Regions from separate parts of the Pseudomonas sp. ChxA genome, predicted to be linked through region 1. Evidence: riboswitches for the same ligand, from Rfam matches in the RefSeq annotation. Region 1 holds a riboswitch; each other region holds the start of a gene.
What was found. A riboswitch is a leader RNA that binds a small molecule or an ion and turns the genes downstream of it on or off. The one in region 1 is predicted to bind cobalamin.
Positions count from the first base shown of each region.

Region 2: another riboswitch for cobalamin. It lies ahead of P5706_RS13565 (CbtB domain-containing protein); the one in region 1 lies ahead of P5706_RS10400 (ABC transporter substrate-binding protein).
Region 3: another riboswitch for cobalamin. It lies ahead of cobW (cobalamin biosynthesis protein CobW); the one in region 1 lies ahead of P5706_RS10400 (ABC transporter substrate-binding protein).

Region 1 covers NZ_JARPMK010000001.1:2,319,803-2,329,358, forward strand. Annotated here, with positions in the region: gene P5706_RS10345 (hypothetical protein) at 1-177, shown strand, start outside; gene P5706_RS10350 (7(1) septoil knot domain-containing protein) at 253-552, shown strand; gene P5706_RS10355 (DUF6124 family protein) at 590-829, opposite strand; gene P5706_RS10360 (SEN1982 family lipoprotein) at 1,384-1,989, opposite strand; gene P5706_RS10365 (nucleotidyltransferase family protein) at 2,114-2,683, shown strand; gene tspO (tryptophan-rich sensory protein TspO) at 2,742-3,182, shown strand; gene P5706_RS10375 (alpha/beta hydrolase) at 3,182-4,123, shown strand; gene P5706_RS10380 (GNAT family N-acetyltransferase) at 4,195-4,650, shown strand; gene P5706_RS10385 (GNAT family N-acetyltransferase) at 4,650-5,135, shown strand; gene P5706_RS10390 (ABC transporter ATP-binding protein) at 5,176-5,940, opposite strand; gene P5706_RS10395 (FecCD family ABC transporter permease) at 5,937-6,941, opposite strand; gene P5706_RS10400 (ABC transporter substrate-binding protein) at 6,938-7,948, opposite strand; cobalamin riboswitch at 8,064-8,257, opposite strand; gene P5706_RS10405 (M24 family metallopeptidase) at 8,318-9,181, shown strand; gene P5706_RS10410 (hypothetical protein) at 9,289-9,556, shown strand, end outside.
Region 2 covers NZ_JARPMK010000001.1:3,014,757-3,024,312, forward strand. Annotated here, with positions in the region: gene P5706_RS13535 (LuxR C-terminal-related transcriptional regulator) at 23-595, opposite strand; gene P5706_RS13540 (acetyl-CoA acetyltransferase) at 726-1,904, shown strand; gene P5706_RS13545 (class I adenylate-forming enzyme family protein) at 1,908-3,443, shown strand; gene P5706_RS13550 (MFS transporter) at 3,481-4,806, shown strand; gene P5706_RS13555 (hypothetical protein) at 4,872-5,126, shown strand; gene P5706_RS13560 (CbtA family protein) at 5,272-6,000, opposite strand; gene P5706_RS13565 (CbtB domain-containing protein) at 6,020-6,232, opposite strand; cobalamin riboswitch at 6,265-6,394, opposite strand; gene P5706_RS13570 (histidine phosphatase family protein) at 6,430-6,984, shown strand; gene cobF (precorrin-6A synthase (deacetylating)) at 7,030-7,785, shown strand; gene P5706_RS13580 (alpha/beta hydrolase) at 7,797-8,516, shown strand; gene P5706_RS13585 (DcrB/PsbP domain-containing protein) at 8,651-9,208, opposite strand; gene P5706_RS13590 (monovalent cation:proton antiporter-2 (CPA2) family protein) at 9,281-9,556, opposite strand, start outside.
Region 3 covers NZ_JARPMK010000001.1:4,281,774-4,291,329, forward strand. Annotated here, with positions in the region: gene P5706_RS18945 (magnesium chelatase ATPase subunit I) at 1-87, opposite strand, end outside; gene cobN (cobaltochelatase subunit CobN) at 267-4,028, opposite strand; gene cobW (cobalamin biosynthesis protein CobW) at 4,032-5,093, opposite strand; cobalamin riboswitch at 5,186-5,385, opposite strand; cobalamin riboswitch at 5,428-5,648, shown strand; gene P5706_RS18960 (CbtB domain-containing protein) at 5,746-5,934, shown strand; gene P5706_RS18965 (CbtA family protein) at 5,946-6,647, shown strand; gene P5706_RS18970 (cobalamin biosynthesis protein) at 6,644-7,036, shown strand; gene cobM (precorrin-4 C(11)-methyltransferase) at 7,106-7,852, shown strand; gene nfuA (Fe-S biogenesis protein NfuA) at 8,061-8,645, opposite strand; gene P5706_RS18985 (fatty acid cis/trans isomerase) at 9,166-9,556, opposite strand, start outside.

The sequences.
Region 1 (9,556 bases):
CTTGACGCCATCACTGGCGCCTCCACCCATGAAGAACTCAACCGCGCTGGCGGCAAAGCCGAAGGGTTTGTGCTGGGCCTGGAGGCCGCCAAAGCCATCAAGAGCCAGATCGCCGAATCCTTGTATGTGGCTTACGACGATGCGGCGAGTAATCGTGCGGGTGAGTTGAAGGGTTAAGAACCCGGCAATGCAGGACGCTGCGCGCGCAGGGCGTTAGACTGGGCGCCTTTTATTGCTCAGGATGAGGCTGTCATGTTGAAAGTTGCTCTCGCGTCGCTGCTGCTGGCGTGTGCCTTCGGCGCTCAAGCTGATACGACTGTTGATGTGTCAAAGATTTACGGCAACATCAAGTTCGTCAGTAGCTTCCCGGACTATAAGGTCAAGGTGGTAAACAGTTTCCCTGACCTTAAGGTAAAACAGGTGAGCAGTTTTCCCGATTCGGCCGGCAAGTGGAAAACAGTCGAGAGCTTCCCCGACTACAAGATCCAGATTGTTGACTCCTTTCCTGACTTCACCATTCAGTACGTTGATTCGTTCCCTGGGGTTAATTGAGGGCAGCGCCATCAGCGGCGCTGCCTTGGGCTGTTTATCAGCCAGGGCAAGGTGCCTCACGGTCGAGCAATTTGGCCGTGAGCAGCACGCCCAGTTCGCTTAGTTGGTGGATGGCGAGGGCGATGTCGCGGTGTTTGCCGCACAGGTCTTCGGACAGGTCGAGCAGTAGTGTGCTGACGCTGGTGAAGGTTTCGTAACTGTTGGTGATGAGGGTTTCGGAGCTGGCGTCGGGGACGACGGTGAAGAGGGTGGTTGAGTCAGTTTTTGCTTGAGTCATAACGATATCCTGGTTTTGGCCGCCATCTTTTCGCTACTAAACGAAAAGGTGGCAGCTGTGCGCAGGTTAGTAGACCGGTGGATATCAAAGCCGGCGCGCCCGAGGACGCCCTACGCACAGCCACCATCAAGCACAGACGCAATGTCTGATTGATGAAGCTCATGCACTTTTCAATACCCAACTCAGGCTACTAAACCCGATCACTGAACATTCAGCGACCGAGCCACCTTAGAGACGGCCACCTCAGCACACAAGCCGGCGGATTCTGACGCACGCGTAGGCAATGGAGCAAGGTGCTGCGGGCCTGTTCACCATTCCCTGTGGTTCGGAAACTCCCTCGTGGCGAGCAGGCTTGCCCTGCGTTGGGCTGCGAAGCGGCCCCAAAAGCGGCGACTGGGTTTCACTTTTGGACCGCGTTGGCTGGGTTGGGAGTGCTGCGCACTCCAGCGCAGGGCAAGCCTGCTCGCCACAACAAGCCTGCTGGCCATAAAAAGTCTGCTCGCCACAACAAGTCTTCCGGCCATAACAGGTTTGCTTGCCACAGCCGTGCCTGGTTAGAACGCTTGGTTCACCCCAACCCCACGCATGATCGAAAACCGTGGGTCGATCAGCTTCAGCGTTTGCTCACCCTTCAAGCGGCCCACCACCACGGTGTAGGTCTTGGGCACTTCGGAGAGGTTTTCCGGGTTGCGGGCGAGTTTTTCGATTGCTGGGGTGTTGGCCCAGTCGGCGATGGTCTTCTGGCGGATGTCGACGGTCACTACCCAGGATTTATCCACGGCGGCGCCCATCGGGTTGGGGTTGGCGGTGATGTTCTGGATCTTGGCGATTTCATAGCCTTGGGCGTAGCAAAACCCGGACTCTTGCTGCACATAGGCGGCGCGGCCGTTGTCGGTGAGGCTGTAGGTGTTTGCGCTTTTGGTCAGCAGGCCGGCGTCGGTCAGTGCATCGAAGGCCGGCTGATTGGCGCTGGAGGTGCCGCTCATGGCGCTGTCACTCAGGGTCACCGGGAAGCGGTTGAACATCGCCGCCTTGACGCAGGAAGCGCCTTCCAGCCGGGGTTGCAGCGCGGCTTGAATGTCGGCGTCCGACGGGCTGTCGCTGCAGGCGGTGAGCAGCAAAGCGGCGGCGGTGATGAGGGCCATTTCTCTGATTCGCATCGTTTTATCCTTGACGATTGGTGGCGGGCGGGCAAAGTGTATAGAAACATGGCTGTCACGAAACCCTCCCCATCGTCGTGTAGAGTCGGTGGCTTGAGCCGCCCTGAACACACAAGGATTAAACATGACATTGACCGTCAAAACCCTGCTCGACCTGGCCATGGCCAACCCCATCAACGCCGAAATCACCGCGCGCCTGCCCGACCTTGGTGTGGCGCAATGCATGCTCACGGCGGGCTGCCTGTTCCAGGCCGTTTGGAACCATCAGTCAAACTTGCCTGCGGCTCATAACGTAAAGGACTACGACGTCTTTTACTTCGACACGGATCTGTCCTACGAAGCTGAGGACAAAGTGATCCGCGCCGCCGAGCGGTTGTTTGAGGATTTGGGCGTCAATGTCGAGGTCAAGAACCAGGCGCGGGTGCACCTTTGGTACGGCGAGCGCTTTGGTCGGCCTTATCCACAGTTGCACTCGGCTAAACAGGGTGTGGACCGTTACCTGGTGGCCGGCACGTGCATCGGGCTGGAGATCGACACCGGCGAAGTGTACGCGCCCTATGGGTTGGCGGATGTGGAGCAGGGCGTATTGCGGATCAACCCGCTGCATCGCGAGCCTGAATTGTTCGCCGCCAAGGCCCGCAGTTATCAGGCGCGCTGGCCTTGGCTAAAGATCGTTTCGCCGGATGATTTGTGAACTTTTACCGGTTGCTGACGCGTCCTATGTTGAAATGAACCCTTTGAGTGGATAGCCCATGATCTTTCTGATTTTCCTCATCGCCTGCGGCGCGGCCGCCAGTACCGGCGTCATTTTCAAGCCCGGTCAGTGGTACGAAAGCCTGGTCAAACCCAGCTTCACGCCGCCTAATTGGCTGTTTCCGGTGGCCTGGACGGTTATCTACCTGCTGCTCGCCTGGGCGGGCTATCGCTTGACGATGATTCCCGGCAGCCAATTGGCCTTAGGCCTGTGGGCGGCGCAGATTGCGCTGAACACGCTGTGGACGCCGGTGTTTTTCGGCGCGCATAACATCGTGGCCGGGATGGTGGTGATTGTGCTCCTGTGGCTGGTGGTGGCGGCATTGGTGGTGATGGCGTTGCGGTTGGACTTGATCACCGGCTTGATCCTGTTCCCGTACCTGGCGTGGCTGAGTGTGGCGGCGGCGTTGAATTTCTCGATTTTGCGTAATAACCGCTGATGGCTCACAAACTTTGGCCCGCGAGCGAGGCTGAGCTGGCCCAGATGCGCCAGTTCAATAAAAAGCTGGCGTGGCTGCCGCGTTTTAAAATCCGCAACCGCGTCACGCCGCGTTTGATCCAGGCGCTGTTGCGGGTCAGCCAGGCGATAAAGAAAGCACCTGTGGCCGAAACCCGCCGAGTGGCGGGCGTGCCCGTGCGCATCCTGCGGCCCGAGGGGAAAACCCAAGGCGTGGTGCTGGATATCCACGGCGGCGGCTGGGTGATCGGCAATGCACAGATGGATGACGACCTGAACCTGGGTATGGTGCAGGCGTGCGGCGTGGCGGTGGTGTCGGTGGACTATCGGCTGGCGGTGGACACGCCGGTCGAAGGGCTGATGGAGGACTGCCTGAATGCCGCGCGCTGGCTGCTCGGCAGTGATGAGTTTGCCGATCTGCCGGTGTTCGTCGTGGGTGAATCTGCCGGTGGGCATCTGGCGGCGGCAACCTTGCTGGCACTTAAGCAATGGCCTGAATTGCTCAAGCGTGTGCGCGGTGCGGTGTTGTACTACGGCGTATACGACTTGACCGGCACACCGAGCGTGCGCACGGCGGGGCCAGAGACATTGTTGCTGGACGGACCGGGAATGGTTGAAGCGCTGCGCATGCTGACGCCGGGGTTGAGTGATGAAGCACGTCGGCAGCCGCCGTTGTCACCGTTGTATGGCGACTTCACAGGGCTGCCACCTGCGTTGATGTTTGTGGGGGAGTTGGACCCGCTTAAAGACGACACGCTGCTGATCGCCGAACGCTGGGGCATAGCGGCAGAGGTGCAAGCCCATCTGTTACCGGAATCTGCCCATGGGTTTATTCATTTTCCGGTGGCGATGGCGCAGGCAGTGCTTGCCCATAGCCGCGCGTGGATTACGGCTCACATTAAGGTGCAGGCCGCTCAGGACTAGATGAAACCCCCTTTTTTTCACAGCGTCGGTAATCTCAAGCCTTCTTGTCGTCAGTTACCAAGGGCAGTGCGATGTGCGACTTACACGTGACACTCAGGCCGGCTATCGTCACCGACCTGCCACTGATTTACCGCGGCGAGTTGGCCTACATCCAATGTTGGGAGCCGGCTCACGAGTCCGCATGGCGGCTGCACTTGGAGCAAAACCTGGCCGTGTGGGTCGAGAATTTTGACCGGCTGACAGTGGCAACGCTGGAGGGGCAGTTTGCGGGTTATTCGTTATGGACGCCCGACGCCGATTCTGCCGAGCTTTGCACCATCAGCGTCAGCGAGGCGTACCGGCGTAAGGGCATAGGTCGTGTGTTGCTGGAAGCTTATGCGGTTGCGGCCAAGCGTAGCGGCTTCACGCAACTGCGCTTGAGCGTGCGGGCGGATAACCCGGCCAGGCTGATGTATGAGCAGGCAGGTTTTGTGTGCGTCGGGACGGGCTCCAATGCCTACCTTCTCTACCAGCGAGCGTGCGGGTAATGAACATTCACGCGGTCACCGCTGCCGATATTCCCCAGGTGCTGACCTTTGTGCTGCAAGCGCGTGCCGAGCTTTTCCCTAAGCTCAGCGAAGCGGCGATGCCCGACGACTTGGCGCAATTTGAATCCACCTACCTTGAGGGCGGCGGGCAATTTCTGATCGCTCGTGCAGATGACCAGATCGTCGCGGCGATCGGCTACTTGCCTTACGACGGCCGTTTCCCTCGGTTGAATTACCAGGGGTTTAAAACGGTGGAAGTCGTGCGCCTGTTTGTGCGCCCGGCTTTTCGGCGCTTTGGCCTGGCGGGCAGGTTGTATCGCGCGTTAGAGGCGAAGGCAAAGGCGGATGGGGTGGCGGTGGTTTACCTGCACACCCATCCGTTTTTGCCGGGTGCGATTGATTTTTGGCGGCGGCAGGGCTTTGAGGTCATCGACGTCGACGCCGACCCGGTGTGGCAGACCACGCATATGCAGCGGTATTTATAGATCAAGGTGGGAGCAGGCAAGCCAGCTCCCACAGAGTCAGTTAAATTGGGCGTAACCGCAGGATTTGCGCGCCGTCGAACGGGTCCGTCAGGTAATGCGCCTGCACCCCGAATGTCTCCTGTAGCCGCTGCGGCGTCAGCACCTCCAGCGGTTTACCCAATGCCACCAGGCAGCCGTGATCCAGCACCGCCAAACGGTCACAGGTCAGCGCCTGGTTCAGGTCATGCAGCGCAATCAGCGTGGTCACCGGCAGTGCTTGCACGCCTTTCAAAATCGCCAGCTGATGTTGGATATCCAGGTGATTGGTCGGCTCATCCAGCAACAAGATCTGCGGTCGTTGCGCCAACGCGCGGGCGATGTGCACGCGTTGGCGCTCGCCGCCAGAGAGGCTGCGCCAGGCGCGTTGGCCCAGGTGGGTGGCGTCCACATCATGCAGCGCCTGGCGCACGATGGCATCGTCTTCGCCAGACCACGGGCTCAGCGCCGACAGCCAGGGCGTGCGGCCCAGGGCCACGGCGTCGAAGACGCGGATGGCGTCGTCGGTGTCGGCCTGCTGTTCCACCACGGCCAATTGCTGCGCGATGGCCCGGCGCGACAGGCTGCCCAGGCGCTGGCCGCCCAGCAACACCTCGCCCGAAGCGGGTACACGCAAACCGGCGAGCAATTTGAGCAGGGTGGATTTGCCCGAGCCATTCGGCCCGACAATGCCCAAGGTTTCACCTGGCTGAACTTCAAGCTGAATGTCGCGCAGCAACTGCGCTTCACGCACCTTGAAGCCCAGGCCGGTGCAACTGAGTACCGTCATCGGGCATTCCTCCGACCAATCAGGATCAGCGCAAACACTGGCGCGCCGACCAGCGCCGTGACCACGCCCACCGGAATCACCTGGCCTTTGATCAAGGTGCGCGACAGCACATCAGCGGCGATCAAGAACAACGCGCCGCCCAGCGCACTGGCGGGCAGCAACCGCGAATGTCCGGTGCCCAGCAGCAGGCGCACGGCGTGGGGAATCACCAGCCCGACAAAACCGATGGAGCCGACAATCGACACCATCACCGCGGTCACCAACGCCGCGCAACCGACCAGCACAAACTGCACACGCCGCACCGCAATACCCAGCGAAGCCGCCGAGTCGGTGCCGAAGGTGAACGCATCCAGCGCACGCCGATGCCACAAACACACTGCCAAGCCTACGACCGCCACCGGCACCGCCAGCCACACCGAGGGCCAGCGCACGCCGCTGAGGTTGCCCAACAGCCAGAACATGATGCCGCGTGCCTGTTCGGAACTGGCGGACTTGGTGATCAGGAACGCGGTGAGGGCATTGAACAGCTGCGAACCGGCGATGCCGGCGAGGATGATTTGGCCGGTGCCGCTGGCTGAGCCGCTGGCCCGTGCCAATAGAATCACTAAGGCAAATGCCGCCATGGCACCGACAAACGCGCCCGCCGACAGCGAAATCAAACCGCCGCCCACGCCTATCAATGCCACTAACACTGCGCCGGTCGAGGCGCCTGCGCTGATGCCTAGCAGGTACGGATCGGCCAATGGGTTGCGCAGCAGCGACTGCAAAATCACCCCGCAAGTGGCCAGCCCGGCGCCACACGCGGCGGCGACCAGGGCGCGGGTCAGGCGGTAGTTCCACACCACGCCTTCGTCGATCGGGTCGAGCACGTAACCGGCGGCCCACAGTTTGTTGGCCAGCACCTGCAACACCACCTGCGGTTCGATTGCGGTTTCGCCGATGGCGGTGCCGGCGAGCACGGCCATCAGTAACACGGCGAGGGCGAGTAGGGTACGGGTCATTTGGGCAGGTCGTAGCCGTCGATGGCAGCGGCCAGTTGTTCCAGTCCGTCGAACATGCGCAGGCTGGCCTGCAACGCCAGGGCGTCAATGATGATGATGCGGTTGTTTTTCACCGCGTCCATGTTGCGGGTCACGGGGTCGCTGCGCAGGAAGGCGAGTTTCTTTTCATGGTCGTCGGCGGGGTAGCGGCGGCGGTCCATGCGCGCAATCACCAGGAAAGTCGGGTTGGCTTTGGCGATGGTTTCCCACCCGACGGCAGGCCATTCTTCATCGGACTGCACCACGTTGTTCAGGCCGAGGGTTTGCAGCATGAATTCGGGGATGCCCTTGTGGCCGGCCACATACGGGTCGGCGGCCATTTCGCTGCTGGAGAACCACACCAGTGCGCTGGCGTGCTTGAGTCCTTTGCCTTGCGCGGTGGCGACGGACTTGGCCAGGCGGGCCTTGAGTTCGTCATTCAACTGTTGGCCGCGCGCTTGCACGTCGAAAATCTCGGCCAACTGGCTGATGCTTTTATAAATCGTGTCGATGCGAAACGGCTCCAGCCGCGTGCCGTCAGCGCCCACCAGGTTGTCCTTGCCTTCGCAGTCGGAGGGCAGCACGTAGGTGGGAATCTTCAGTTCATGGAATTGCTCGCGAGTACCGACCACGCCTTGCGGGCCGACCACCCATTCCAGCTCGGCGGCCACCAGTTGCGGGCGCTTGGCGATCACGGCTTCGAAGCTCGGCTCGTTGTCGGCCAGGCGCTCGATCTTGTCGTTCTGCGCCTTGAACTGCGGCAATACGCTGTTGAACCACAGCGAGGTGCCGACGACTTTATTCGCCACGCCCAGGGCGTAGAGCATCTCGGTGGCGGCCTGGCCAATGGTGACGCTGCGTGCCGGGGCCTGTTGGAAGGTGACGCTGCTGCCGCAGTTTTCGACTGTCAGCGGGTAGTGAGTCGGCGTGGCGTGGGCCAGGGCACAAAAGCCCAGGCCGGTGATCAGGGCGCAAACGCGTAGCAGCATGGGGCAATCTCCGAGTGAACCGTACGGGAAACAGGGCAGGTACGGCTCGGAAACACACCTTTGAACGCTGCAGGTTTGCAGGGCGCGGATGTCCTTCCCGGACACCCCGCCGGTTAGTGATAACGCTTTGCCGGCAGGTCTCCTGACTGATGCGTCGTCGCCTCGCTCCGGCCTTCCCGGACGTGGTCCAGTGGCAGTGGGGAGCAGGCTCGGCACCTACAGTTGCGGGGGCAGTTTCGATTGGCGCGATGGGCAGCGCTTCGAATTCCCTATTAGTCCCGTTTGGGAACCGGCGCGGTATGGTAGTCCATCTCAGGCTTAAGGTGCAGGTACAATCCGCCTGCGCCCAGACCTGCCTCAAGGAAGACTATGTTGTTACGTATAGGCATATTGCCCCTGCTGTTTTGCGTAAACGCCTACGCCGCCGACCTCTCGCTCACGCGCTTCACCGACGCGATCAGTGCCAGGGCCCATGCCATTGCCCAACTGGACGACGCCACCATCCTCGCCGAGGAAACAAAACTGGCGCCCATGGCCAGTGACCTGCTGCTCAAGGTCGGGCCGATGATCCGCAAGGGCGGCACCGGCACTGCGGTGCAGGGTTTTTTACTTGAGCAGTACGCGCAGCACGGCTGGTTGCCGATGATGTTCGGCTTTCGCGGTTACCCGGCAGCGGTGGGGGTGTCGGTGAATAACCAGGTGAGCGCCGCGCCGCCCACCGACGTGCCGTTCCCGGACGCGGCGCTGGTAAAAGTGGAGTTGATCGCGGCGTCGGCCCAGGCCCATGTTGCTCAGGTCTGGACGTTCGCCACAGCCAATGCCACCCCGGCGCAGCGCCAATTGCTGGCCACGGCGCGCCGTGCGCTGGCAAATGGGGTCGCCCACGTCCAGGGTGGTCAGCGGCTATCCAATGTGGGGGCGGCGATACAGCAGGAACTGGATGCGGGCCAGGCCGTTGCGGTGCGTGAGTTTGCGGGCTACGCCATGGGCCAGGCGCGCATACAAAAGCCGCAGGTGCTCGGTTACAAGGTCGAGGGTGACAGCCCATTGATGCAACCCGGACAGGTGCTCAACGTGTATGTGATCGCCAAGGCGGGCACAGTGGGTGTGAGGTATCAGCCGCCAGATTTTTGGAGCCTGCTTTCCTCAGATGGCGCCGACGGCGTGATGCTGTCGGCGATGGTCGAGGTGACGGCAGACGGGCACCGGCTGCTTAGCCGGATGCTGGATTGACGCGCGTACCGCCCTGCGATATTCCGGCGATGGGGTGATATTCGGTGATGGCTCAATGATATTATTTGCCGCGCCCTTTTCGATTCACCTCTGTTCATGGAGAACTTATGATTTTTCGCAACGTCCTCGCCTTGACCCATTTGTGCACCGTGTTAATGCTGGGTGGTTGCGCCCAGTCAGTGTCGTCACCCCCATCTGCTGCGCCAGTGCCGCTGGAACCGTTAGGCCAGGTTTTGCCCTCGAACTCTTCACGGGCGGGCTGGATCGACCAGATCATCGCTCAAGACCCTGTGGTGATTTCGTCGCACAAGCCCGTCCTCCAACCCGCTTCGGATAACGACGCGCGCATTGCCAAATTGCGTAAACAAGACGGTG
Region 2 (9,556 bases), 690 kb from region 1:
GTCCGGCAAAGTTCTACGACTGTCACGCCACCATAATAATTTTCGACACCAATTCCACCACCGTCTTGGCCTGCAACTTTCTCATCAAGCGCGCCCGGTGCACCTCCACCGTGCGGTGGGAGATCGCCAGGCGTAGGGCTATTTCCTTGGACTTGAGGCCATTGACGATGTGCATGGCGATTTCCCGCTCCCGTGGCGTGAGATCGCCGGTGCCTTGGTGGGTGCGGTCCAGGCGTTCGAAGTGCCAGATCATCAGCTTGAACGGGTCTTTGGGCGTGAGGGTGTAGCCGTGGGACTTGGCCCAGAACACTTCGCCGTTCTGGTGCTGCATGAAGCGCTCGTCGGAATAGAAGCCGTTTTCGCTCTCCAGCAACCAATCATGGCTGCGCTTGCCAATGGCGTGGTAGTCAGCCTGGGAAGGGTAGATCAGCAGCGTCAGTTGGTTGACCAATGCGTCGCGCGAATAGCCGAACAACTGCAGGAAAGCCTCATTACAGTCGACCATCACGCGGTTGCGGGTGACCAGTTGCGGCGCGGGGGAGAGCTGGAACGCCAGGCGTTCTATGTCGTGGAACTGCTGTGCAAACGCGTTCATTGGGCATCCTGCCTCTTCGCTTTTCTCAACTGGGGCTACTTAGCCATGTAAGTAGTTGCACGAATTGGCGCGCGCCCAACGGTGGGTCATTGTAGGTAAATGTCCGCACCAAAAATAGAAGAAATTGATTATGCCAGCTGATTGCGTCTCCATTGTTGCTGCCGGTCATTCACGTTTTGGTCGCCTTGACGGCACCAGCTTGGAGGATCTGATCGTACAGGTCACCCGCGAAGCCCTGAAGGACGCGGCGATTGACGCGAGCGAGATCGATGCGTTGTTCCTTGGCCACTTTAACTCCGGGTTGGTGCCCGATGGGTTCCCGGCCTCACTGCTGCTGCAGGCCGACCCCGGGCTGCGCTTTAAACCGTCGACCCGCTGTGAAAACGCCTGCGCGTCCGGCTCGGCGGCAATCCTGGCCGGAGTCCAGGCGATCCTGTCCGGCAGCGCCGAGTTGGTGTTGGTGGTAGGCGCCGAAAAGATGACCCACACCACCACCGCCGAGGTGACCCAGGCCTTGGCCGGTGCCGGCTATCAGAACGACCCGGCCGAAGCAGGCTTGAGTTTCCCGCAGATGTTCGGCCGTGCGGCGCGTCAATATGCCGAGCGCTACCACTGCCCGCTGGGCTCGATGGCGGCCATCGCCACCAAGAACCACTCCAACGCTATGGCCAACCCGTTGGCACAGATGCACCGGGTGATGGATTTCGAGCACTGCAACAACGTGTCCAAGAGCAACCCGTTTGTGGCCGAGTCGTTGCGCCTGACCGATTGCTCGCTGATCAGTGACGGCGCTGCGGCGATCATCCTGGCTTCGCCCAAGCGTGCGCGCGCGTTTCGTCGTGACGTGCAGATTCGCACGCTGACCCAGGTCAACGATTGCCTACCGATTGCCCAGCGCGACATCCTCGCGTTTGAAGGCCCGCAACGCGCGATCCACACGGCGTTGCGCGGGGCGAATGTCACCCTGGCCGACCTGAGCTTCGCCGAGGTGCATGACTGCTTCACCATCGCCGAACTGCTGATCTACGAAGCCATGGGCCTGGCGCCCAAAGGTGAGGGGCACCGTGTGCTCGACAGCGGTGTGGTGCGCGCGGGCGGGCGGTTGCCGGTGAACCTGTCCGGCGGGCTCAAGGCCAAGGGGCATCCGGTGGGGGCCACCGGTGTATCGATGCATGCCCTGGCGTTTCGCCAATTGACCGGCGAGCCGATCGGCCTGGCGGTACCCAACCCCGAATTCGGCCTGGTGTTCAACATGGGCGGGATGGCCGTGGCCAACTATGCCTCGGTTCTGCAAGCGCGGCGCAGCTGAGCCATGAACATTGCCAACTGGCTGCACGACACCCAGCGCCGCGACCCGCAACGCCCGGCGTTGTTTGAGGGCACGCGGCAAGTGGCCGACTACGCGACCTTCACCGCCCATGTCCGGCAACGCGCCGCGCAACTGGTCGATCAATTTGGCCTGGTGCCGGGCGATGCGGTAGCGCTGCTGATGAAGAACAGCTGCGACTACCTGGAAGTGCTCTACGCCATCTGGTGGCTGGGTGGCGTGGTGGTGCCGATCAACGCCAAACTGCACCCAACAGAAGCCGCGTGGATTGCCGCCAATGCCGAGGCCCGCCTGATCTTTACCGACGGCGGCCGGGTATTTTCGTCATCCCGGGATCTGCCTGCGCGCTGCAAGGAACTGGACGCTCACACGCTGCCGCCGACACGTGGCTGGCCGACCCTGGAGCAGCCGGTGCCGCGCCAGAGTCAGGACCTGGCCTGGCTGTTCTACACCTCCGGCACCACCGGGCGCTCCAAGGGCGTGATGTTGTCCCACGGCAACCTGGTCGCCATGTCGTTGTGTTACCCCACGGATGTCGACCCGGTCAGTGCCGACGACGCAGCCGTGTATGCCGCGCCGATGTCCCACGGTGCGGGGCTGTACAACTTCATCCATGTGCGCTGCGGCGCCCGGCATGTGGTGCCGGCTTCCGGCGGTTTTGATGCCGGCGAGCTGTTTGGCTTGGCTACGGAGCTGGGCAATGTATCGCTGTTCGCCGCGCCGACCATGGTCAAGCGCATGGTCGAACAAGCGCGGCGCCAGGGTTATGGTGGCGACGGCATCAAGACCATCGTCTACGGCGGTGGCCCGATGTACCTGGCCGATCTGTGCGAGGCGCTCGACACTTTCGGCGCACGGTTGGTGCAGATCTACGGCCAGGGTGAAAGCCCGATGACCATCAGCGTATTGCCGCGGGCACTGATCGCGGACCGCCAGCGTCCGGGCTGGTCAACCTTGGCGGCCTCCGTCGGCCACGCGCAAGCCTGTGTTGAAATCCGCATTCTCGACGCCCGGCACCAACCGCTGGCGCCCGGCGAGCGCGGTGAAATCGCCGTGCGCGGCGCCACGGTGATGCAAGGTTATTGGCGCAACCCAGAGGCCACCGCGCAAACCCTGGTTGATGGCTGGTTGCTCACTGGCGATATCGGCTTTCTCGACCCGGCCGGCTACCTGACCCTCACCGACCGCTCCAAAGACGTGATCATCAGCGGCGGCAGCAATGTGTACCCGCGTGAAGTCGAGGAAGTGCTGGTGCAGCATCCCGAGGTGTCCGAGGTGTGTGTGGTGGGCGAGCCGGACGCGCAATGGGGCGAGTCAGTGGTGGCCTTTGTGGTCACACGCAGCGGGCAGGCGCTGGACGAGGCCGAACTCACCGCGTGGTTTCTGCAGCGCATGGCCTCGTTCAAGAAACCCAAAAAGTATGTGTTCAGAGCTGATTTGCCCAAGAACAGTTACGGAAAAACTCTCAAGACCGACTTGCGGCAGTGGTTGAAAGCAGCGAGTATCGCCGCGCTTTCCTAGTTTTCATGGACAGAACAACCGACAAGGAGTCCCTTCGATGGGCAATACAGCGCAAGATACGCAGCGCAAGCGCCGCCGTGCATTTCTCGGTGCCACCTCCGGCCACTTGATCGAGTGGTACGACTACGGCGTCTACGGCTTTCTCGCCGTGTACATCGGCCAGGCGTTTTTCGTCTCCGATGATCCCACCACCAGCCTGCTCGCCAGTTTCGCGGCGTTCGCCCTGAGCTTCTTTATCCGGCCTTTGGGCGGGCTGTTCTTCGGCCCGTTGGCGGACAAGATCGGCCGACGCAAAACCCTGATTATGGCGCTGGTGATGATGACCGGTTCCACCGTAATGCTTGGCCTGTTGCCCACTTACGCGACCCTTGGCATAGCCGCGCCAATCCTGCTGATCCTGGTGCGCTGCGTGCAGGGCTTTTCGGCGGGCGGCGAAATCGGCACCGTCACCAGCTTTATCTCCGAATACGCCGGCCCTGGCCGCCGTGGTTTTGCCACGTGCTGGCTGATGGTCACCGCTGTGCTCGGCCTGCTGCTGGGTGGCGCCGTGGCTAACGGCATGACCTGGATCCTCGGCGCCGAGATGATGCAGGAATGGGCCTGGCGCGTGCCGTTCCTGATCGCGGCGCCGTTGGGCTTTATCTCCATGTACATCCGCCTCAAGCTGGAAGACAGCCCGGAGTTTCTGGCCCTGCAACGCGCCGGGCAAACTTCCCGCGCACCGTTGCGTGAGGTCTGGCAGTGGAAGCGCGCGATCGCTTTGGTGTTCTTCATCATCACCTTGCACAGTTCGATCTTCTATCTGGTGCTGACCTTCGCCTCGACCTACATGGCCAAGATCCTCAAGTTCGACAGCGGCACCACCTTGCTCTATGTGTTTGTCGCCAGCTTCTCGGCGGCATTCGTGATGCCGTTTGGTGGCGCCTTCACCGACAAATACGGGCGCAAGCCGTTTCTGATGGTGATCGGCACCCTGGCCACGCTGGCGATGTTCTGGCTGTTCAAGTCGGCACCCACCGCCACGCCCGCGTCGTTCTTCGCGCCGTTGATGACGGTGGCGATCCTGTTCGGGCTGTACGCCTCATCCACCTACGCGCTGATGAGTGAGTTGCTGCCCACGCGCATCCGCTCCACCGGGATTGCCGTGGCCTATAACGTGCCGGTTGCGGTGTTTGGCGGCAGCGCGCCGTTGATCTCCACCTGGCTGATCAAAGTGACGGGCGACATCACTTCACCGTGGTACTTCTACGTGGCCACCGGTGTGGTATCGCTGATTGCCCTGGTGGTGTTGCGCAAAGAAGATTTTGTTGCCAGCGCTAGCCCGGTGGTTGTGCCGCCTGCGGCGGCAGCAGCGCTGGCCTGATTGCTCAGGGACGTTGGGGTTTATAGTCACTGCTGGGAAAAAATACGGCAGGGAGCCGATCATTCATGAATATCCGCAAAAAGCATCTTCAGGGCCAGGCGTCACCGCCAAACTGTCTTTCACATTCGGGGCACCGCCTGCGGGTGGCGCTCAAGGCGTGCGAAATTCCTCCGACGGCCTTTGCCGAGTGGTTGCGCATCAGTCCGCAACGTTTGAACAATTGGTTTTTGCGTGGTTTGCCGGGTGCACATCTGGAGGGGCTGGCGCGTGCGTTGAGTTTGAGCAAGGAGTGGCTCGAGACGGGGGAAGGGGAGCCGTAGCCCGGCGGCCAAGTAGCCGACCTGAGTGGTTGGATCAAACGCGAAAGGCGGATCTGGATACACTGAAGATCTGATTTTCTGTGGGACCTGGCTTGCCGAATCGTCGCACCGCTGCGAGCCAGCTCCCACAGGTTTGCTCAAAATCTCAAGAGCCAAACCGCGCCCGAGGCTGACTCAGCTTACGCTCGGCCACAGCACCAAACACCAACCCCAAGGTCGTCCACAGCACCAGCTGAATCCCCAACGACGCCACGCGAAACTTCCACAGCAGCACCGCCGAAAACTGCTCCGGCACTTCGTTGATCACCGGAAACAGGCTACCCGCCACCGACACAATCACGATATACAGCGCCACCCCGAGGATCGCCCCAGCCCACACACCACGGCTGGCAATCAGCTTGCGGGCCGCGTTGACGGCAATCACCGCCGCCACCACCGACACCAGCAGCATCAGGAAAAACAGCTTGGTACGCTGCGCTATCGTCTCAGGATCGCCCACCGACGGCGGATTGGCCGGGTATTTAAGCCCAGGCACCACAATCAGCGTCACAAACGCCGCCAACGCCAACAGCGCCGCCAAGCCACGCGGGCCGACCTTGCCGATACGGCCCAGGGAATAGGCGAACACCAGGGCGAAGATACCGCCCAGTGACACGCTGTACACCACCACACCAGTGAACAGGCCGAAGGTGCTTTGCACTTCACGGCTCACCAGTTCTTCTTCCGGCGCATCGCCGTGCATCTGTGCCATCTGGTCTTCGAAGGCGATGGCCTTGTCGATCTGCGGCTCACCAAAGGTCTTGGCGAAGCCAAACGCCAACACGCCGGCGAGCAAGCCCACCAGCATCCCGCGTACGAGTAAATGCCCTGTCATGTTGTGGCTCTCTTATGAATTAATGGCAGGGAAAACCCAGCAGGTGACGACCGTCGTGTACAAACTCGTGCACGTACATGCCTTTGAACACGGCGGTGGCGCCTTGCTCGGCGCCGACAAAGTAGATCGCCAGCATCAGCAGCAGGCCGCCAAAGATCGCCCAGGGCAAAATCTCGCCCAGTGGGATCGTTGGCACATAGACATCAGGATGGGTTGCAGCAGTAGTAGCCATGAAAACCTCCAGGGATGACGCGTCCCGAAATGGATAGCGATAGGGCTGAAACAGGGTCTGGCTTACGGCTAAAAGGCCGAATACAGTGGCGCGACCGCGCCGGGATTGAACCGGCTTCCTGTTTCATGTTTGTTGTAACATATTGAAACAACTTCGCGAGTCTACGCTGACTGCGCAACGAAACAGAGTGAATTGTGATGCAGGCCACCCGCTTGACCTTGATTTGCCACGCTGTCACGCCGCTGCAAAAGCGCGGGCGTTTTCCCGATGACGAGTCTGTCGCGATGGAGTGGCAAGGTGCGGCGTTATCCCTGGCGGGGCGTTTCAAGAAAACCCTGCGGTTAGTCAGCGCGCCCGAGGCCAGAACCCGTCAGACCGCAGGCCTGTTCGGTGCCGACGCGCAGATCGAAAGTGCTTTGCGTGACGCTGATTTCGGCGCCTGGAAAGGCCAGGCTATCGATCAATTGGCCCCCGACGCCTTGGCGGCCTGGATGACCGACAGCACCGCCGCACCCCATGGCGGTGAATCGGTAGAGCAGCTATGCACGCGGGTCGGGCACTGGCTCAAATCCCTGGAAAGCCACCCCGGCCATGTCGTGGCCGTCACCCACCCGTTCGTGATCCGCGCCGCCATGCTGTACGTCCTGCAGTTTCCCATCTCGATGTTCTACTTGATCGACGTCGAGCCGCTGTCCGCCACCGAGCTGCGTTTCAACACGGTGTGGCGCCTGCGCCTGGAAACTCACGCCTAGGGCCATGAACATGGCAAAATCCACGCCCCGCAATGAGAGCACCCCATGAAACGCATCCTGATCATCGGCATTGGCGCCGGCAACCCTGACTACATCACGATGCAGGCCGTAAAGGCGCTGAACCGCACCGACGTGTTTTTTCTGATGGACAAGGGCCAGAGCAAAGACAAGCTGATCGACCTGCGCCGCGAGATCTGCGAAACCTACATCACCGAGCCCGGTTACCGCTTCGTCGAGGCCGATTGCCCCGAGCGCGTGCGCGGTGATATCGACTACACCACCGCCGTGCAGGACCTGAACCGCGACAAGCAACTGACCTTCGAGCGCATGATCAACGAGCAAATGGCCGACGGTGAAGTGGGCGCTTTCCTGGCGTGGGGCGACCCGGCGCTGTACGACAGCACCATCCGCATCTTGCAGGCGATTCTGGCCAGCGGCCGTTGTGCGTTTGAGTTCGAAGTCATTCCTGGCATCACCAGCGTGCAGGCTTTGGCGGCCCAGCATAAGGTGGCGCTCAACCGCATCGGCCGTTCCATCGAGATCACCACGGGGCGCCGGTTGGCGGCGGGGCAGGCGAGTGATGCCGACACCTTGGTGGTGATGCTGGATGCCGAGGACTCCTACCGCACTGTGGCCGACCAGGATATGGATATTTACTGGGGCGCCTACCTGGGCACGCCGGATGAAATTCTTATCAGCGGCAAAGTCAGCGAAGTGGCCGACGAAATCCAACGGGTGCGCAAGGCGGCGCGCCTGGAAAATGGCTGGATCATGGACACGTATTTGTTGCGCAAACCTTGAGGTTGATGCCCATGTTCAAACTGTTCGCCCTGGCGCTGGCGTTAGTCGCTGGTGCCGCCCACGCTGATAATGCCTTGCACACCGATTTGCCGTTGGCCTACCTGGAGCAGACGCAAAGTGATGCGCGCAACCAGCCGTTAGTGATCTTTCTGCATGGGTTTGGCAGTAACGAGGAAGACTTGTTTGGCATCAAGGACGCGTTGCCGTCCACCTGGACCTATCTGTCGGCCCGCGCGCCGATGCCGGTGGACCCCAGTGGGTATCGCTGGTTTGCGCGCAAACCCGGAGAGGGTGATTACGACGGCGAGACCGCGGATTTGCAGCGTAGCGCCCAGCTGATTGAAGACTTTGTCAGCAAGGCCACGGCCAAGTACCACACACGCAGTGATCGGGTGTTTTTGGTGGGGTTCAGCCAGGGCGCGATCATGGCGTATGAAGTGGGCTTGCGAAAGCCTGCCATGGTGCGCGGGATTGCGGCGTTGAGTGGCAGCGTGTTGCCGGTGCTCAAGGCTGAGCTCAAGCCTGATGAGCCATTGAATCGCCTGGCGATTTTTATCGGCCATGGCACGTTGGACCAGGCGCTGCCGTATGCGTCGGCCACCCGCGCCAATGAGGTGTTGCTGGGGCTGGGCTTGAAACCCGAGTTTCATGGGTATATGGGCATGCCGCATACCGTGAGCGAGGCTGAAATACAGGACCTCAAAGCCTGGTTGGAAAACAGCCTGAAGTAAAAGCGCGGTTAAACAATGTGGGAGCTGGCTTGCCTGCGATAGCGGTTTATCAGCCACCCAATAGGTCGACTGGTAAATGGCTATCGCAGGCAAGCCAGCTCCCACAGTTGAGGTGTGTTGTTTGTTAAACCAGGTTACTTGCCGCCGGTAATCTGCTTCACCAACTCAGCATGTCCCTTCACATCATCCGCCCGCGAAATCGCCTGGATCACCAGCAGATGGTTGCCCGAACCGCCGAGGAACGTGGAGTTCAGGGTCTTGCCACCGCCTTGGGTGGCCGTGCTGTCCACCTGGCGCAGACCGAGGCCTTTGAAGGTCAGCTTCTTCTCGTTTTGCTTCTTGAAGTCGGGCAGGGCCGCGCTCTGGTCCTTGACGAAGTCGGCCACGGCGCCATCAAGGAACTGCGGGTCATTGTCCTTGATGCTTGCCCCGTCGTTACGCACGGTTTCGGCGACGATCACCACACTTTTCGTGGTCGAGTTGGCGTACAGGGTGCCTTGAGTGTCGGCGGTGCCATCCTCGACCTTACCGGTCGGCAGCGTGTCGGCGACGTAAGCCTTGGGCAGGTTGAAGGTGAACTTGCCGCCCAAGGTCGAGATGGTCTGCGTGGCTGGGGGCTTGCTGGCGGCGAACACGCTACCGGCGGTAAGCGCAAGGGCCAGCAGGACGGCGGTCTTGGTGAAAGTGGCCATGAAGCGCTCCAAGGATGAACGAAATTGCGGCGTATTCTGTCAGAAATTTCGCAATATCGTTCATCCGTAAGCTCACACCTTGTCTGACTCCTCCTCGATTCGGTCCATCTCAAACAGCCGCGCCAGTTCCGTGCGGGCTTCCTGGGCCGATTGCAATACTTTGGCCGCGTCGTCATACACCGCGTGTTGAGCGGCGAGTAACTGGTGGTCGTGGTTTTTGAAGCGATCAATGCGCGCATCGGCCTGGGCCTGGCTCAAGCCGAGGCCGACGAGGGTGCGACGGCTCATTTCCAGGCTGGAGTAGAAGGTCTCGCGCACCGGCGAGGCGTCCAGGTCGACCAGGCGGTG
Region 3 (9,556 bases), 2.0 Mb from region 1:
CGGGTCGATGGCGGTCAGGCACAGCGCCAGTTTCAGGTCGTCGGCACCGACCACGGCGGACAGCGGGAAATGGGGGATATCGGTCATACCTGCTCTCTTTAAATTCTGCTATTTCTTGTGGCGAGCGGGCTTGCCCCGCGTTGGGCTGCGAAGCAGCCCTAAATCCAAACGCCGCGTTCTTTCAGGAAAACCAGGTTGACCTTATTGGGGCCGCTACGCGGCCCAACGCGGGGCAAGCCCGCTCGCCACAGTGTGGGAACGAGCGGTCAGCTGTCTTCTTCTATGTCCAGCAACAGGTTTTCCAACGCCTCGCGGTACGCGCCCGGCTCCTGCCACATGCCGCGTTGCTGGGCTTCGAGCATGCGTTCGGTCATGTCGCGCAGTGCCGCCGGGTTGTGCTGCTGCACAAAGGCGCGGGTGTCGGCGTCGAGCAGGTAAGCGTCGGCAAGCAAGGCGTATTGGTGATCGTCGATCAGCGCAGTGGTTGCGTCGAATGCGAACAGGTTGTCCACCGTGGCCGCCATCTCGAATGCACCTTTATAACCGTGGCGTTTCACCCCGTCGATCCACTTGGGGTTGGCGGCACGGGAGCGGATCACCCGGTTGAGCTCCTCCTTCAAGGTGCGGATCTTCGGCAGGTCCGGCTGGCTGTGGTCGCCATGGTAGCTGGCGGCCTTGTCGCCACTCAGGGTTTCCACGGCGGCGAGCATGCCGCCCTGGAATTGGTAGTAATCGTTGGAATCGAGCAGGTCATGTTCGCGGTTGTCCTGGTTGTGCAAAACCGCCTGTACCTGGCTCAAGCGCTGGGCAAATTGGTCACGGGCGGCGGTGCCTTCATCGGCGCCCCCATAGGCATAGCCACCCCAGTTCAGGTAGACCTCGGCAAGGTCTTCGCGGCTTTGCCACAAGCGGCCGTCAATCGCGCCCTGCACACCCGCGCCATAGGCGCCGGGTTTGGCGCCAAAGATGCGCCAGCCGGCCTGCTTTGCGGCGGCCGCTTCATCCAGGCCCGACGTGAGCAGCGCTTCACGCTCACTGCGCACCTTGGCGGCCAGCGGGTTCATGTCGTCCGGTTCATCCAGCGCCGCCACCGCCTGCACCGCCGCGTCGAACAGGCGGATCAGGTTGGCGAAGGCATCGCGGAAGAACCCGGACACGCGCAGCGTCACATCCACCCGTGGGCGATCCAACAGGCTGATCGGCAGGATTTCAAAGTCATCCACACGCTGGCTGCCGGTGGCCCATACCGGGCGCACGCCCATCAGCGCCATGGCCTGGGCGATATCGTCGCCGCCGGTGCGCATGGTGGCGGTGCCCCAAACAGAAAGACCGAGCTGGCGCAGGTGGTCGCCATGGTCTTGCAAGTGCCGCTCAAGGATCAGGTTGGCGGATTGGAAGCCGATGCGCCAGGCCGTGGTGGTGGGCAGGTTGCGCACGTCCACGCTGAAGAAATTACGCCCGGTGGGCAGCACGTCAAGGCGCCCGCGACTTGGCGCGCCGCTGGGGCCGGCAGGTACGAAACGACCACTCAGGGCATCCAGCAAGCCACGCATTTCGGCGGGGCCGCAGGCGTCGAGGCGCGGCGCGACAACAATGCGCAGGCTCTCGATCACCGACTTCACGTCCTCCCAACCGGGTTCTTCTAGCTGTTCGAGCGGGCCTTCGAGCGCTTGCTCGATCAGTCGCGCCGCATACAGCTCCAGGCGTTCACGGGTGTCGCCGGCGGTGCGCCACAACTGCGCGTCGATCTTCTGCAACACCTCGGGGCGGCGCCCGGTCCAGGGTTCGGCCAGGGCACAGTCCAGTGGGTCGAAACCCAGCTCGAAGGCTTTGGCCAACACCCGCAGCAGGCTCGATTGCGGGCCACGCCCATCGCCACGGGGAATGCGCAGCAAGGCCAGCAAGGTGTCGATGCGCAGGCGGCCTTCGGGCGACTCGCCAAAAATATGCAGGCCGTCGCGGATTTGCGACTCTTTCAAGTCGCACAGGTAGGTGTCCAGGCGCGGCAGCCAGACCGCCGCGTCGGCGTCGTTATCCAGCTCAAGCTCCTGGTCGATCCGGGTTTCGCGCACCAGCTTGAGAATGTCTTTTTGCAGTTCGAGGGCGCGCCGTGGGTCAAGCAACTGCGCTTCGTAATATTCGTCTGCCAACAGCTCCAGGTTACGCAGCGGGCCATAGGTTTCGGCGCGGGTCAGCGGCGGCATCAGGTGGTCGATGATCACCGCCTGGGTGCGGCGCTTGGCCTGGGCGCCCTCGCCTGGGTCATTGACGATAAACGGGTAGATATTCGGCAACGGCCCGAGCAACGCATCCGGCCAGCAATGTTGCGACAGCCCGACACCCTTGCCCGGCAGCCACTCAAGGTTGCCGTGCTTGCCCACATGGATCACGCCATGGGCGCCGTAGGTGTGCCGCAACCAGAAGTAGAACGCCAGGTAGCCGTGGGGCGGCACCAGGTCTGGGTCGTGGTACACCGCGCTGTGGTCCACCTGGTAACCGCGTGCTGGCTGAATGCCGACGAAGGTCAGGCCCAGGCGCAGACCGGCGATCATCATGCGCCCGTCGCGGCACATTGGGTCGTTGTGCGGCGCGCCCCAACGTTCCAATACGGCTTGGCGATTGGCGGCGGGCAAGCGCTGGAACATCGCCTCGTAATCGTCCAGGCCCAGGCTTTGATGGCACGGGCGCAGGTCGAGGCTGTCGAGGTCGTTGGTGACGCCGCCAAGCAGCTCATGGATCAAGGCCGTGCCGCTGGCAGGCAACTCACTGGGCACCGGGTAACCTTCGGCGTGTAGCGCACGCAAGATATTCAGCGCCGCTGCCGGGGTGTCCAGGCCTACGCCATTGCCGATGCGGCCGTCGCGGGTCGGGTAATTGGCCAGGATCAGCGCGATGCGTTTATCGGCATTCGGCACGCGCGCCAGTTCAACCCAGCGCCGCGCCAGCTCAGCGACAAAATCCATGCGCTCGGGCGCTGCGCGGTAGCACACCACGTCGGATTGGCTGCGCTCGCTGCGCCAGGCTAAATCTTTAAAGCTGATGGGCCGGCTGATAATGCGCCCGTCCAGCTCCGGCAGGGCGATGTGCATGGCCAGGTCACGCGGGCCAAGGCCTTGTTCGCTGGCCTCCCAGCCGGGCTGGTTGTCTTGCGCGCAGATCGCCTGGATCACCGCGATATTGCGGCGAAACGGCCGCAGGTGCGGGGCTTCCGGGCTGGACTGGGCAAAGCCGGTGGTGTTCAAAATCACCGCCGCCTGCACTTCATCGAGCAAGTCCTCGACCACCGTCAGGCAGCCGGGCTCTTTCAAACTGGCCACCGCCATCGGCAGCGGGTTAAGACCCGCCGCCTGCAAGCGTTGGCAGAACACGTCGATAAAACCGGTATTGGCCGCCTGCAGGTGCGAGCGGTAGAACAACACCGCCGCCACCGGCCAGTCGGCGTGCCAATCGGCCTGCCAGTCGTTCAGCCGTGGGTGGGGTTTATGTGGGTGATAAATGGCCGTGCGCGCCAGGGTTTGCGGCTCGTCCCAGGCGTAGTCGCGGCCCAGGTGGCTGCTGGCCAGGCAACGGTAGAAATCCAGCGCATTGCCCAAACCGCCCTGGCGCAGGAAGTGCCAGAGGCGGTCGCGCTCAGCCATGCCAACGGTGCTTAAGCCGCTGAGTTCCGGGTCGGGGCGATCATCGCCCGGCACCAGAATCAACTGCACGCCGCGCTCGGCCAACTCCACCAGGCGCTCAATGCCGTAGCGCCAGTAGCCGATGCCGCCGTGCAGCGAAATCAGGATGACCTTGGCGTGGCGCAGCACCTCGTCGACGTAAAGGTCGACCGAGGCATGGTTCTGCACCTGCATGGGGTTGGCCAGGCGAAAGCTGGGGTAGTCGTCGGGCAACTGCTGGCCAGCCTCGGCCAACAGTGCAAGGCTGGAATCACCGCTGCACAGGATCACCAGCTCGGCAGGAGTTTGGCCAAGGTCGGCAATATTGTCGTCCGAAACGAAACCGCCCGGCTGAGTCCTGAGCAGGTGCATGGGCTAAACGCTGAGTGCTGCGCGCAATTGCGCTTCGAGGCCCGCCGCGTCCAGTTCCTGGCCGATCAGCACCAGGCGTGTGATGCGCGCTTCGTCGGCGCCCCAGGCGCGGTCAAAATGCTTGTCGAAGCGCGTGCCCACACCCTGGATCAGCAGACGCATCGGCTTGTTCGGGATCGCCGCGAATCCTTTGACGCGCAGGATGCCGTGCTGCACCACCAACTGGGTCAGGGCGTCGAGCAGCAGTGCTTCGTCGGCCTGCGGCAAGTCGATGGAGATGGAGTCGAACGCATCGTGGTCGTGATCGTCTTCACCGTCGTGGTGATGATCGTGATGGCTGTGGCGGCCGTCGATGTGTTCTTCGGAACCGGCGCCCAGGCCGATCAGCACGTCCAACGGCAAACGACCGCTGCTTGCTTCGATGATCTTCACCGCCGGCGGCAGCTCCTCGGCGACTTCCAGGCGCACGCGGGCCAGGTCTTCGGGGCTGATCAGGTCGGATTTGTTGAGGATCACCAGGTCGGCGCTGGCCAGTTGGTCGGCAAACAGCTCGTGCAGCGGCGATTCGTGGTCCAGGTTCGGGTCGAGTTTGCGCTGGGCATCAACCTGGTCCGGGAAGGCGGCGAAGGTGCCGGCGGCCACGGCCGGGCTGTCGACCACGGTGATTACCGCGTCAACCGTGCAGGCGCTGCGGATTTCCGGCCACTGGAAGGCTTGCACCAAGGGTTTTGGCAGGGCCAGGCCCGAGGTTTCGATAAGGATATGGTCAAGGTCGCCGCGACGTGCCACGAGTTCACGCATGACCGGGAAGAATTCTTCCTGCACGGTGCAGCACAGGCAGCCGTTGGCCAATTCGTAAACGCGGCCGTTGGCTTCTTCTTCGGTGCAACCGATGGAGCACTGCTTGAGGATCTCACCGTCAATGCCCAGTTCGCCGAACTCGTTGACGATCACGGCGATGCGACGGCCTCGGGCGTTGTCGAGCATATGGCGCAGCAAGGTGGTTTTACCCGAACCGAGGAAGCCGGTAACGATGGTGACGGGGAGTTTGGCCAGTGTTTTCATCGGATGCCCTTGGGGGCGGGCAGACGGGACGATAGACCCTGCGACGGCGCGCAGCAGCGGATTTCGTCACCGGATCACCCCGCCCGGTTAAGTAGAAAATCGGTTACGAGGCAGGTCTCCTGGCTTGGGGTTTGCAGGTCTTGCGACCCGCGCTGGCTGCGCCTTCCCGCCGTTATGGCAGTGGCGTGGCAGGCAGATAAACCCTTTACAGTTGCGGGGGCAGCCGCGGCTTGTACCGCGTTCCCTTCTTAGCTTCGGCGTGGGCCGAAGAACCTCGAAGGTGCAAGGCTACAGGGGCTCGCGGCATTTGACTACCGTCGCCCGCCCATGCTCTCCTACACATCTTGTTTCGGGTGCCCTTCACAGGGTGAAACGGGAAACCGGTGAGTCATCGCGTAATGACGAGTCCGGTGCTGCCCCCGCAACGGTAAGCGAGCGAAGCGTCACAACCACTGTGCCTGTAGGGCATGGGAAGGCGATGCTTGATACGGCCCACCTCTTTCCCCAAGAGCGCCCCTCGCAAGCCCGGAGACCGGCCCGAAAAAATCAGATAACAAACCCGCGGTGGGCGGGCGCTGTTCGGAACCCTGCGTGCCTGGCTCGCGGGGTTTTCATGCGCTCGTGTCACCCTGAAACCCTGAAGGGACGCGCCATGTCGATCATCAGCAGCACCTCGCACACCGCCAGCAGCACCGCCACCTTGAGCCAACGCCTGAGCGCCGCCATCGGCGCGTCGATCCTTGGCGCGTGCCTGGTGTACTTCGCCGGCTTCTCGCATATCGAGGCGGTGCACAACGCCGCCCACGATACCCGCCACAGCGCTGCGTTCCCGTGCCACTGAGGCCTGCCGACATGATCAAGCGTATTGCCCAAACCGCAGGTTTCACTGGCCTGCTGGCTGCCCTGTTGCTGACCCTGCTGCAAAGTTTCTGGGTCGCTCCGCTGATTCTGCAGGCGGAAACCTTTGAAAATGCCCCGGTCGCCGAAGTGGCGCACGAACACGCCGCTGGCGCCGCAGCCCACACCCACGATGCCGAAGCCTGGGAGCCGGAAAATGGCTGGCAGCGTGTGCTGTCGACCACCGGTGGCAACCTGGTGGTAGCGGTCGGTTTCGCGCTGATGCTGGCCGGCCTCTACACCTTGCGCACGCCGACCCGCACGGCTCAAGGGTTGTTGTGGGGCTTGGCCGGTTACGCAACCTTTGTACTGGCACCCACCCTGGGCCTGCCGCCGGAGTTGCCGGGCACGGCTGCCGCCGACCTGGCGCAACGGCAGATCTGGTGGATCGGTACCGCGGCCTCCACCGCCGCCGGTATCGCGCTGCTGGTGTTTGGTCGTAGCTGGCTGCTCAAGGTGTTGGGCGTGGCGATCCTGGCCGTGCCCCACGTGATCGGCGCGCCGCAACCGCAAGTGCATTCGATGCTGGCACCCGAAGCCCTGGAAGCGCAGTTCAAGATCGCCTCGCAACTGACCAACGTCGCCTTCTGGCTGGCCTTGGGCTGGATCAGCGCGTGGCTGTTTCGCCGCAACCGCGACGGTCAATACTCGGCATGACACTGGTGGTCGGCCTGGGCTGCCAGCGGGGCTGTGATGTTCACGCCCTGCTCGGCCTGTTTGACGCAGCCCTCGCCGACGCCGGCATTGAACGCCAACGCATCACGGCGCTGGCAAGTATTGATCGCAAACAGGCTGAACCCGGCCTGCTGGCCCTGGCCCGACTGCTGGAACTGCCTTTGCAGTGTTTCAGTGCAGAACAATTGGCCGGTTTTGCACAGCGCTTGAGCCACAAGTCAGCCGTCGCTTTTGCGCATACCGGTTGCTATGGCATCGCCGAAAGCGCCGCCCTGGCCCTGGCTGAACAGTTGTCCCAGCGCCCTGCCCGCCTGTTGATCACGCGCAAAAAAACCGCCCAGGCCACCTTTGCATTGGCGTGCGCCGACTAAAATCCCGATAATTGCCCTCCTCGATCATGAGCAACTTTCATGCTCGCCCGTTTTTCAACAGGAACTCCCATGACCGTCTACTTTATCGGCGCAGGCCCCGGCGACCCGGAATTGATCACCGTCAAGGGCCAGCGGCTGATCCGCAGCTGCCCGGTGATCATCTATGCCGGCTCCCTGGTGCCGGCGGCGGTATTGCAAGGTCATCAGGCTGAACAGGTGGTCAACAGCGCCGAATTGCACCTGGAACAGATCATTGAGCTGATCAAGGCAGCCCACGCCAACGGCCAGGATGTGGCCCGCGTACACTCCGGCGACCCGAGCCTGTATGGCGCGATTGGCGAGCAAATCCGTTATTTGCGTGAGCTGGGCATACCGTTCCAGATCATCCCCGGTGTGACGGCGGTGTCGGCTTGCGCAGCGTTGCTGGAGACGGAGCTGACACTGCCCGACATCGCCCAAAGTGTGATCCTGACCCGTTATGCCGATAAAACCAGCATGCCGGTGGGTGAGGCATTTGACAGTTTGGCGCAACATGGCACGACGATGGCGATTCACCTGGGGGTCAACCATCTGGAGAAGATCGTCGCCGAACTGCTGCCGCACTACGGCGCGGACTGCCCGATTGCCGTGGTACACCGCGCGACGTGGCCGGATCAGGATTGGGTGGTGGGCACTTTGGTGGATATTGCCGCGAAGGTGGCGGCCAAAGGGTTTCGGCGTACGGCGTTGATTGTGGTGGGCCGGGTGCTGGCCAGTGATGGTTTCAGCGAGTCGTCGCTGTATCGGGCAGGCCATGCGCACCTTTACCGGCCCTGAATCACAGAAACAAAATGTGGGAGCTGGCTTGCCTGCGATAGCGGTGTGTCAGGTACCGGATTTGTTGGCTGATAGGCCGTCATCGCAGGCAAGCCAGCTCCCACAGTTGATCTTCTTTGTTAAGTAGACCGTTTAAGACACAGAATTTAAAGCATAAAAAAACGGCGCTCACGGGGCGCCGTTTTTTTCTTTGCAGTGAACACCTTACTCAATAGTAGGCGTTTTCTTTCTGCGTGTGGTCGGTCACGTCACGCACGCCCTTAAGCTCCGGGATACGCTCGAGCAAGGTGCGCTCGATACCCTCACGCAAGGTCACGTCCGCCTGACCGCAGCCTTGGCAGCCGCCGCCGAACTTGAGCACGGCAATCCCGTCCTCGACCACATCGATCAAGCTGACCTGACCGCCGTGGCTGGCCAGCCCCGGGTTGATTTCGGTTTGCAGGTAATAGTTGATGCGCTCGTTGACCGGGCTGTCGGCGTTGACGTTCGGCACCTTGGCGTTGGGCGCCTTGATGGTCAACTGGCCGCCCATGCGATCGGTGGCGTAGTCGACCACGGCGTCATCGAGGAAAGCTTCGCTGAAGTTGTCGATGTACGCAGTGAAGCTTTTAAGCCCCAGGGCGGTGTCTTCAGGTTTCTCTTCCCCAGGCTTGCAGTAGGCGATGCAAGTCTCGGCGTACTGGGTGCCAGGCTGGGTGATAAAGACGCGGATGCCGATGCCTGGGGTGTTCTGCTTGGACAGCAGGTCAGCCAGGTAATCGTGGGCGGCGTCGGTAATGGTTATGGCAGTCATGGAAACTCCTCACAGGCTTGCTCGGAGTTTACGCCAAATTGTTACGCAGGTACAAAGTCCTAGTGTTTTTGTCGGGATAGTTTTTTGTTTGGGCGCGAGAGGTGTGTTTATCCGTTATTTGGATAACGGCTGAGTAGGGTTCCGCTCTTACAGCGGGTCACTTTTGTAAAGACCGGAATGCCGGCCCAGACAAAAGTAACCAACATGTCTTCATCGAAAAGGATGTAAGAGCCGGAGCAACAGCAGAGCCATACTCGGTCAAAGGTGGGAGCTGGCTTGCCTGCGATGCAGACACCTCGGTGTATCAGGTACACAGAGTTGATGCCATCGCAGGCAAGCCAGCTCCCACAGAAAAGCCGCTCCCAGGTGTCTGCGAATCCGCTTTTCGCTTTTGATCTGAGACGCCCCGTTAACCATGTGTCCGGTCCGTACAGGGCGTTTGCCAAAAGTGGCCCGCCGTCAGGGTGGAACCCTAAGCCACCATTACCGCAGCAACGGATACATCCCCCCACCACCCCACTCACAAATTCTCATACCGATTCATATCCAGCACACCCTCTTCCACCGGCGTAGTCTCACGGACGTACTGCGACAGGTCGTGAAAGTATTGCCAGAACAGCGGATGACTGCGCCGCACACCCCACCGATCAACAATTTTCTCGAACCGCTTGGCATCCTTGGCATTCTCCATCGCCACCACAAACTCGGGCACTTCCTGGGCCGGAATATTGAAGATGAAGTTCGGATAGCTGCTAAGCACACCCGGATAGATCGTCACCGTATCCAGCCCCGGCTGATAGCGATAAGCCTCGCCCAGCAGAAACGCCACATTGCTGTGCGCGCGGTTACGCAGCAGGCTGTAGACCACGCGCTTGCCGCTGGCGGTCTCGATACGCAGCATGGTTGCCTCA